2 linked regions of the Butyrivibrio fibrisolvens genome follow. The main gene of each other region encodes a partner of the protein of the gene in region 2 in a complex. Links are inferred from orthologs where the notes say so. Each region holds a gene or a part of one and is shown on either strand. Other genes may lie near its edges.

Region 1 (3,985 bases), 610 kb from region 2 along the record:
ATAATATTCGTATAGAAAATGGCCTGATTTATGGAAACGGCGATATCATGAACCAGGATTGATAGCTGAATAAATATTTTTGTCATTAGAAAATTATGATTTCTGTAATTTACGTTCAAGAAGGGACATGAGGTTAAAGTTTGAAAGTGTTCCACTTTCAAACCCAAATTGATGACGCGAGCTCCATCAATTTGAACCATTAGTCACTCGTTTCACTCGCGACATGAGGTTAATTATGAAATTTAGTGAAATGCAGTATACAAGACCTGATATTGATGAGGTCAAAAAAGAATATGCCGAGCTTACAAAGAAGATGGAAGAAGCAACTAGCGGCGAAGAGCAGTGGGAGATCCATCAGAAATATTATGAGCTTAGCGATCGTATCATGACACGGTCAGTTATAGCTGAGATCAGACATGATGTTGATATGACAGACGAGTTCTATGAAAAAGAGAGTGACTTCTTCAATGAAGTTAATCCTATAATTGCCAATATAGATGTTGAGTACAAAAAGAAGCTCCTTCATTCTAAGTTCAGACCTTATCTTGAAGAGAAGATCGGCAAGGTTGCATTCAAGAATATGGAGCTTGCAGAGAATTCTGTAGCAGAGAAGATCCTTCCTCTTATGCAGGAAGAAAACAAGCTTCAGGATGAATATAACAAGCTCCTTGCTACTGCTAAGATTGACTGGAATGGCGAGACACTTAACCTCTCACTTATGAATCCTTATCTTAACAGTCCTGATCCTGAAGTAAGGAAAGAAGCATGGAAGAAATACTCTGCATTCTATGAAGATAATGCCGAAGCACTTGATGATCTGTATGATAAGCTTGTAAAGAACAGAACCAAGCAGGGAGAGGAGATGGGATACAAGAACTACCTTCCTCTTGGCTATGCACGTATGCAGCGCAATAACTATGGCCCTGCTGATCTTAAGGCTTTCAGAGAGCAGGTTAAGAAGGACTTCGTTCCTTTTGCAGAAAAGCTTCACGAAGTAAGAAGAAAGAGACTTGGACTTTCCAAGCTTCATTTTGAAGATGAAGGAGTATATTTTGCTAATGGTAATCCTGCACCAATAGGAACACCCGAGCAGATCCTTGAGGCAGGCCGCAAGATGTACAATGAACTCTCACCAGAAACAGCTGAGTTCATGAACTTCATGTGTGATAATGAACTTTTTGACGTACTTGGAAGAAAGACTAAGAAGACAGGTGGATACATGACATATCTTCCTGATTATAAGTCTCCATTTATCTTCGCTAACTTCAATGGATCATCATCTGATGCTGATGTGATCACACATGAATGTGGACATGCCTTCCAGGGATTTGTTGTAAGGAATGAGCTTATAAGAGAACATCAGGATATCACTATGGAGACAGCAGAGACTCACTCCATGGCTATGGAGTTCTTTACAGATCCATGGATGAAGCTCTTCTTCGGTGATCGTGCTAAAGACTATTCTGACATGCACTTTGAAGACTCCTGTATTTTCATCCCTTATGGCACTATGGTAGATGAGTTCCAGCATATAGCATATGAGAATCCGGGACTTTCTCCAAAGGATAGAAACGGAGTATGGCGTGATCTTGAGCGTCAGTACAAGCCTCACCTTGATTATAGCGGCAATGATTATTATGAAGGCGGTGCTTTCTGGCAGAACAAGCACCATATCTATGATTGCCCTCTGTACTACATTGATTATTGCATCGCCGGAACAGATGCTCTTCAGTACAAAGTATGGATGGACAAAGATTATAAGGCAGCATGGAACAGTTACTTAGAGCTTTGCAAGCTTTCTGCTTCAGACTTCTTTGACAGCATGATCACACGGGTAGGACTTAACAATCCATTTGAAGACGGCTGTCTAAGGAACGTAGTCAAGCAGCTTGAAAAGACTATGGGATTATGATTCTGGAAGATAAACCGGGAGCCCTGATCGTGCGAAAGTTATAGTTGAAAAAAGTTCGTAGTTATGTTATTCTAATCAAGGTCTGTTCGATATGACAGATACAGTTTGAATTGCTAAACAGAATAATTCGGGAGGTCATTTTACAATGGCATTTGCAGTTAAACTTCTTGTAAATATTATATATTTGGGTGTTTGTGTAGCTCTTGTTGGAATCATCATTTCCCAGCAGGGTAAGACACAGAGTCTTGGAGCTCTTACAGGTCAGTCCAGCTCTGATACATATTGGGCTAAGAATAAGGGACGTTCTGCAGAAGGAAGGCTTAGAACAGCTACAATCGTTCTTACAGTTCTTTTCTTCGCACTTTCTATATTCCTTAATACAGGAATCGTAGACTGATTTAGTTGAGATATTACGCGGCACTCTATTTATAGGGTGTCGCTTTTTTCTTTTTACAAGATAAAAGGATATAATGTTGTAAGAGGATAAGTGTATAAATGGTAGTGCATTTATACGCTTGATTAAAAGTAGTGTATAAAGAAGTAACCCATAAAGAAGTAATCTATAAAGAAGTGTGATCTCCTTAGATGTAGTATTTGTTGAGAATCTTTCTGCTTTTGATGCAAGGCAGTAAAGACATAAGGAAAAGGATATATGGCAAAAAGAAAAAAGAAAAATGAACAGGAAACATTCATGATCGCGCAGGATCGTAAGGCTATGGTCAATGCGTTTATTCATGATGACAGATATTCTCCAATGAAGGAGAAAGAGCTGGCAGTCTTCCTGCAGGTTGAAAAGGAAGACAGAAATGAACTTGCGCAGATACTTGAGGATCTGATCAAGGAAGGCCAGATAATAAGAAACAGCAGAGGAAGGTACCTTAAGTCTGATGCAGGTATCATCGGCGTGTTCACCAGTAACAGCAGAGGATTTGGATTTGTTACTGTTGAGGGAAGAGATGAGGATATATATATCCCTGAAGGTGATACAGGCAATGCATTTCTTGGAGATACGGTCGCAGTAGAACTTAAGCCTTCTCAGGCAGGAAGACGAGAAGAGGGGCGTATCATAAGAATTGTGATGCGTGGTATGACTGAAGTTGTCGGAACTTATGAAAGCTCTAAGACATTTGGTTTTGTCAGAGCAGATAATAATAAGATACCCAATGATATCTTCGTGCCCAAGGAACGCAGTAAAGGTGCTGTATCAGGAGATAAAGTCGTAGTAGAGATCACAGATTATGGTGACAGTGTATCCGGCAAGAATCCTGAAGGCAAAGTCAGAGAGATCATAGGTAATATCAATGATCCCGGAGTTGATATCCTGGCTATTGTCAAAGGATATGAGATTCCAAGTGAGTTCCCTGAAAGAGTAATGAATCAGGCTATGCGTACAGCTGATGAAGTCAGTGAAGCTGATATGCTTGGAAGAAGAGATCTTCGAGATGTGCAGATGGTGACGATAGACGGTGAAGAGAGCAAGGACCTTGACGATGCTGTAAGCGTATCCGTTGATGAGGAAGGCTTCTATCACCTTGGAGTTCATATCGCAGATGTTGCCAATTATGTTCAGGAAGGTTCAGCACTTGACAGAGAAGCTCTTAAGCGCGGTACCAGTGTATATCTTGTAGACCGTGTAATACCCATGCTTCCTCATAAGCTTTCAAATGGTATATGCTCTCTTAATCACGGAGAAGACAGGCTTGCAATGAGCTGTCTTATGAAGATCAACAGTAAAGGCGAGATTGTAGATCATGAGATCGTAGAGTCAGTTATCAACGTTGATGAGAGGATGACCTATACAAGTGTTGGCAAGATCATAGTTGACAATGATGAAGAGGAAAAAGAGAAGTATGCAGCTCTGGTTCCTATGTTCGAGCAGATGTATGAACTTGCCAAGATCCTCAAAAAGCGCAGATCCGATCGAGGCGCTATAGAGTTTGATTCTGTAGAAGCTAAAATAAAGCTTGATAGCGAAGGGAATCCTGTAAGTATCGAGAAAGAAGAAAGAGGACCTGCCAACGAGCTGATTGAAGACTTCATGCTTGCAGCTAATGAAACTGTAGCCCAGCATTT
Region 2 (5,879 bases):
AAATCGAGTATGATAAGGTAGATAAGACAAGAGGAATGGACATTATCTTCACAACAACAGCAAAGACAGACGAAGAGGCTCGTGAGCTTCTCAGACTGTTCAACATGCCTTTCGCAAAGTAATCATAGGAGGAAAGAAAAAACATGGCTAAATTATCCATGAAAAGAAAACAGCAGATGAAACCTAAGTTCTCAACAAGAGCTTATACACGTTGCAGAATCTGCGGTCGTCCTCATTCAGTTCTTAGAAAATACGGAATTTGCAGAATCTGCTTCCGTGAACTTGCTTATAAGGGCGAAATCCCTGGCGTAAAGAAAGCCAGCTGGTAATTATGTAACTAATCACTTTGGTGATAAAGTTAGATTTGTTTATTGCGGCTTCGTGTCTCTCCCCTTTTTGGGGGAGTAAGGCGAAGCAAGAATATTAGGAGGAAAATTTAAAATGGCAATGAATGATCCTATTGCAGATATGCTTACAAGAATTCGTAACGCTAACACTGCTAAACATGATACTGTAGATGTTCCTTCATCAAAGATGAAGCTTGCAATCGCAAACATTCTTCTTGAGGAAGGTTATATCAAGAAGCTTGACATCGTTGATAACAAGGGCTTCAAAGATCTTCACATCACACTTAAGTATGGTGCAGATCGTAACGATAAGGTTATCACAGGCATCAAGAGAATTTCCAAGCCTGGTCTTCGTGTATATGCTGGCAAGGATGAGCTTCCAAGAGTACTTGGTGGTCTCGGAATCGCTATCATTTCTACAAACCAGGGTGTTGTAACTGATAAGAAAGCAAGAGAGCTCCAGGTTGGTGGCGAAGTTCTTGCATTTATTTGGTAAATTGGAGGTACGGGCATGTCACGAATCGGTAAAATGCCAATCGCAATCCCTGATGGAGTTACTATCAGCGTTGCAGAAAATAACAAGGTGACTGTAAAAGGTCCTAAGGGAGAACTTACAAGAGACTTCCCTCAGGAACTTTCAATCGAGCAGAAAGACGGCGAGATTGTTATATCAAGACCAGATGATCAGAAGAGAACAAAGGCTCTCCACGGCCTTACAAGAGCTCTCCTGAACAACATGGTAACAGGTGTTAAAGACGGATTTGAGAAAAAGCTTGAAGTTGCAGGTGTTGGTTACAGAGCTGCAAAGAAAGGCAAAACTCTCACACTTACTCTTGGATATTCTCACCCGGTAGAACTTGAAGATCCTGAAGGTGTTGAATCTACTGTTGAAGGTCAGATCATCACAGTTAAGGGTATCGACAAGGAAAAGGTTGGCCAGTACGCAGCAATCATCCGCGAGAAGAGAGCTCCTGAACCATATAAGGGCAAGGGAATCAAGTACGTTGATGAAGTAATCAGACGTAAAGTCGGTAAGACCGGTAAGAAGTAAGAGATAAGGAGAGTGTAAAATGGTTAGAAAAGAATCCAGACAGGAAATTCGTGAAAAGAAGCACCTGAAGGAACGTAAACGCTACAGCGGCACTGCTGAGAGACCAAGACTTGCAGTGTTCAGAAGCAACAAGAACATCTACGCTCAGGTTATCGATGACGTAGCTCAGAAGACTCTTGTTTCTGCTTCTACTCTTGAGAAAGACATCAAAGCTGAGCTCAAGAACACCGATGATGTTGATGCAGCTGCATATGTTGGAGATGTAGTAGCTAAGAGAGCCCTTGAAAAGGGTATCAAGGCTGTTGTTTTCGACAGAGCAGGTTACATTTATCACGGTAAGGTTGAAGCCCTTGCTGATGCTGCCAGAAAAGCTGGCTTAGAATTCTAAGAGAGGAGAACAGAATTAAATGAAACGTACAGTCGTTGATGCAAGTCAGCTTGAGTTAACAGATAAAGTCGTTACCATTAAAAGGGTTACCAAGGTAGTTAAGGGTGGCCGTAACATGAAGTTTACAGCTCTCGTAGTTGTAGGTGATGGTAATGGACACGTAGGTTGTGGTCTTGGTAAGGCTACAGAAATTCCGGATGCTATTCGTAAGGGTAAGGAAGCTGCAACAAAGTCACTTGTTACAGTTGCTCTTGATGAGAATAACTCCATTACACATGATTTCGTTGGTAAGTTCGGAAGCGCTGAAGTTCTTCTTAAGAAGAGCCCAGAAGGTACAGGTATCATCGCAGGTGGTCCTGCACGTTCCGTATGTGAACTTGCTGGTATCAAGAACATTCGTACAAAGTCTCTTGGTTCCAACAACAAGCAGAACGTTGTATTCGCTACAATCAACGGCCTCAGCAAGCTTAAGACTCCTGAGGAAGTTGCAAAGATGCGTGGCAAGTCTGTAGAAGAAGTTAAAGCTTAAGGTAACAGCCTTAAGGAAAGGAGAAATCAATGGCAGCAGAAAAGAAACTCAAGATCACATTGATTAAATCCACTATCGGTGCTGTGCCTAAGCAGGTAGCAACCGTTAAATCAATGGGATTTAAGAAACTTAACAGCAGTGTTGTTCTTCCGGATAACTCCGCTACAAGAGGACAGATCCAGCAGATCAGACACCTTGTTAAAGTTGAAGAAATGTAATGATATAAACACGGTTCTGCAAATTTTTTGCAGAACCATGTTTGCTATGCACGGTAAATGTGCATATAATATAATGAGCGAGCAGATTATGAGACACGCTGCGAGGCATAGTCTGCGTCTTAGTGATCTCGCAGCGGGAAATGAGGAAAAATCATGGAATTATCAAATTTAAGACCAGCTGAAGGTTCAGTTCAGTCAGACAACTTCAGAAGAGGACGTGGACACGCTTCAGGAAACGGCAAGACTGCTGGTAAGGGTCACAAGGGTCAGAAGGCTCGTTCAGGAGCTCCAAGACCAGGATTTGAAGGTGGCCAGATGCCACTGTTCAGAAGACTTCCTAAGAGAGGCTTCAAGAACATCAATTCTAAGAATTTTGTAGCTATCAATGTTGACAGACTGGAAGCATTTGATAACGGAGCTGAAGTTACTGTCAGCGCACTTAAGGAAATGGGCATCATCAAGAAGGAAAATGATGGTGTTAAGATTCTTGGTGGCGGAGAATTAACTAAGAAGCTTACGGTTAAAGTAAATGCATTCAGTGCATCTGCAAAAGAAAAGATCGAGGCTCTTGGTGGAACAGCTGAGGTGATCTGATGCTAACAACCCTAAAGAATGCATTCAAAATCAGAGAAATCAGAAGCAAGATAATATTTACACTTCTGATGCTTGCAGTAATCAGACTTGGTACTTTAATAACTGTTCCCGGAATATACGGTGATCAGTTTTCAGCCTGGTTCAAAAATCTTACAGCAGGTGGAACTTTTGGTTTCATGGATCGTTTTACAGGTGGTTCATTCGAACAGATGTCAATTCTGGCTCTGAATATTACACCTTATATTACATCCTCTATCATTATACAGCTGCTGACTATTGCTATTCCGAAGTTAGAAGAATGGCAGCATGATGGCGAGGAAGGACGTAAGAAACTTACTAACATGACTCGTTACATCACAATAGCACTTGCGCTCGTAGAATCAATTGCTATGGCAGTAGGTTTCTATCGCAATGGTCTTCTTATCAAATCTCAGAACTGGGTATATTGTGTAGAAATCGTTGCAGCGCTTACTGCAGGTAGTGCATTCCTTATGTGGATTGGTGAAAGAATTACGGATTATGGTGTAGGTAATGGTATTTCCATTGTCCTTACAATCAACATTGTCTCCAGAATGCCGCAGGATTTAAAGACTCTTTATACGCAGTTCCTTGAGAATCACTCAGTGGTTCAGAAGGTTGTTTATGGTCTTATCATTCTTACTATCATTGTTGCAATGGTAGTACTGGTAGTCCTGCTCAATGATGCAGAGCGTAAGATTCCGGTTCAGTATGCTAAGAAATTACAGGGCAGACGCCTTGTAGGTTCAAGTGGAGCTGAGATTCCACTCAAGGTTAATACTGCCGGCGTTATGCCTATCATTTTTGCAATGTCACTTTTCCAGTTCCCGATCATAGTTTCTCAGCTTCTGGGATACAAGGGAACAGGAATTTGGAGCGAGGTTCTCAAATATCTTAATGAAGGTAACTGGTTCCAGACTTCTCAGTGGAAATACAGCATAGGTCTTGTCGTATATATACTTCTGATGATATTCTTTGCTTATTTCTATACAGACATTACATTTAATCCGCTTGAGATAGCAGATAATCTTAAGAAGCAGGGTGGTTTTATACCTGGTATCAGACCTGGTAAGCCAACCAGCGATTATCTGCAGACCATGCTTAAATACATCGTTCTTATAGGTGTATGTGGCCTGATAATCATTGCGGTCCTTCCAATCGTATTTAACGGACTTTTTAATGCAAATGTATCATTTGGTGGCACTTCTCTTATCATCGTTGTAAGTGTTATACTTGAAACAGTTAAACAGATTGAGTCACAGATGCTTGTTCGTAATTACAAAGGCTTTTTAGACGATTGAGAATAATACAAAGAGGCCGGGTTTCATGGTTTTGCATGGCCCGACCTTCTTTTGCGTTGACATAAGACTATATACATAATAGAGGAGACAGGGGAATGAAGATTATAATGCTGGGAGCACCTGGTGCCGGTAAAGGTACACAGGCACAGATGATATGTGACAAGTACAATATTCCGCACATTTCAACAGGAGATCTTTTCAGATCGAATATAAAAAACGGAACAGAACTTGGCAAAAAAGCTAAGGAGTACATGGATAAGGGACAGCTTGTTCCTGATGAACTGACTGTTGAACTTCTTCTTGACAGAGTAGCTAAGGAAGATTGTAAAGATGGTTATGTTCTTGACGGATTCCCAAGAACTATCCCTCAGGCAGATGTACTTGACAAAGAGCTTACAAAGCTTTCTGACAAGATAGATTTTGCAATAAATGTAGAAGTTCCTGATGAAAATATTGTTCGCAGAATGTCAGGAAGACGTGCTTGTCTTAAGTGCGGAGCTACTTATCATATCGAGCATATCCCTCCGAAGCAGGAAGGCATATGTGACCGCTGTGGTAGTGAGCTTGTACAAAGAGATGATGATAAACCGGAAACAGTTCAGAATCGTCTCAGTGTTTATCATGAACAGACACAGCCTCTTATAACATATTATAATGGCAAAAACATCCTTAAAACTGTCGATGGAACCAAAGATATGAATGATGTCTTTGAAGATATTGTTAAGATCCTTGGATAATTGAGGTCCTGTTATGCAGATCTATATCAAAACACCGGATCAGATTGATCTTATGAGACAATCAGGGCACCTCTTAGCGCAGGTGCATGCAGAATTACATCAGGCATTACGCCCGGGTATGTCAACTCTCGAGATTGATACTTTAGGAGAAGAACTGATCAGAAAAATGGGTGGTATCCCGAACTGTAAGAATTACGAAGGCTTTCCGGCTTCCATATGTATCTCTGTTAATGAAGAGGTAGTTCATGGAATACCGAGTGCTGACAGAATACTTCAGGAAGGTGATATCGTAACATTTGATACCGGCCTTATTTACAAAGGATGGCATTCTGATGCTGCCAGAACCTGGGGGGTTGGCGAGATCAGTCCTGAGAAAAGAAAGCTTATCGAAGTTACAAAGCAGAGCTTTTTTGAGGGAATTGCGAAGGCACGAGCAGGTAACAGACTTTATGAGATATCCAAAGCCATTGATCAATATGTTACACAATATGGATATGGAATAGTACATGAATTGACAGGCCACGGAATAGGTCAAAGTCTACATGAAGAGCCCAATGTCCCTAACTACAGACAGATTCGAAGAGGAATAAAACTTCAAAAAGGCATGACGATATGTGTAGAACCCATGATCACAATGGGAAAAAGACATGTTGGATGGCTTGATGATGACTGGACAGTAGTGACAGTAGACGGATC

Evidence for each region. The genes of interacting proteins can lie anywhere in the genome.
Region 1: the proteins of secY (region 2) and secG are in contact, whole or in part, in a crystal structure (PDB 5AWW), measured with the Thermus thermophilus proteins. The link is inferred for Butyrivibrio fibrisolvens from one-to-one orthologs. Residues at the interface, in WP_096411648.1 of Thermus thermophilus: Leu14, Gln16, Arg17, Phe20, Ile34, Pro35, Pro37, Ile72, Arg108, Arg109, Asn112, Gln113, Arg116, Ile117, Ile120, Pro145, Gly146, Trp147, Phe152, Phe155, Val156, Val159, Thr160, Val162, Ala163, Gly164, Ala166, Leu167, Trp170, Glu173; in WP_223903268.1 of Thermus thermophilus: Tyr5, Ile9, Tyr12, Leu13, Ala16, Leu19, Val20, Val23, Leu24, Gln26, Glu27, Pro28, Gln30, Gly31, Ala32, Asp34, Leu35, Met36, Gly37, Gly38, Ser39, Ala40, Asp41, Leu42, Phe43, Ala45, Arg46, Val48, Tyr53, Thr56.

Annotation. Positions count from the first base shown.
Region 1 is NZ_CP065800.1:2,092,227-2,096,211, forward strand. The notes cover bases 958-3,683. They hold secG (preprotein translocase subunit SecG), read left to right. Parts: upstream 958-2,057; coding sequence 2,058-2,309; downstream 2,310-3,683. Other genes in these bases: I7804_RS08565 (M3 family oligoendopeptidase), read left to right, coding at 958-1,912; rnr (ribonuclease R), read left to right, coding at 2,565-3,683. In the rest of the region: I7804_RS08560 (hypothetical protein), read left to right, coding at 1-62; more of I7804_RS08565, read left to right, coding at 236-957; more of rnr, read left to right, coding at 3,684-3,985. UniProt on the Bacillus subtilis protein: Involved in protein export. Participates in an early event of protein translocation.
Region 2 is NZ_CP065800.1:1,477,514-1,483,392, forward strand. Bases 2,312-5,286 are described here. They hold secY (preprotein translocase subunit SecY), read left to right. Parts: upstream 2,312-3,126; coding sequence 3,127-4,446; downstream 4,447-5,286. Other genes in these bases: rpsE (30S ribosomal protein S5), read left to right, coding at 2,312-2,315; rpmD (50S ribosomal protein L30), read left to right, coding at 2,345-2,533; rplO (50S ribosomal protein L15), read left to right, coding at 2,687-3,127; I7804_RS06070 (adenylate kinase), read left to right, coding at 4,542-5,183; map (type I methionyl aminopeptidase), read left to right, coding at 5,197-5,286. Also shown: rplE (50S ribosomal protein L5), read left to right, coding at 1-122; I7804_RS06030 (type Z 30S ribosomal protein S14), read left to right, coding at 144-329; rpsH (30S ribosomal protein S8), read left to right, coding at 442-843; rplF (50S ribosomal protein L6), read left to right, coding at 859-1,398; rplR (50S ribosomal protein L18), read left to right, coding at 1,418-1,786; more of rpsE, read left to right, coding at 1,806-2,311; more of map, read left to right, coding at 5,287-5,879. UniProt on the Bacillus subtilis protein: The central subunit of the protein translocation channel SecYEG. Consists of two halves formed by TMs 1-5 and 6-10.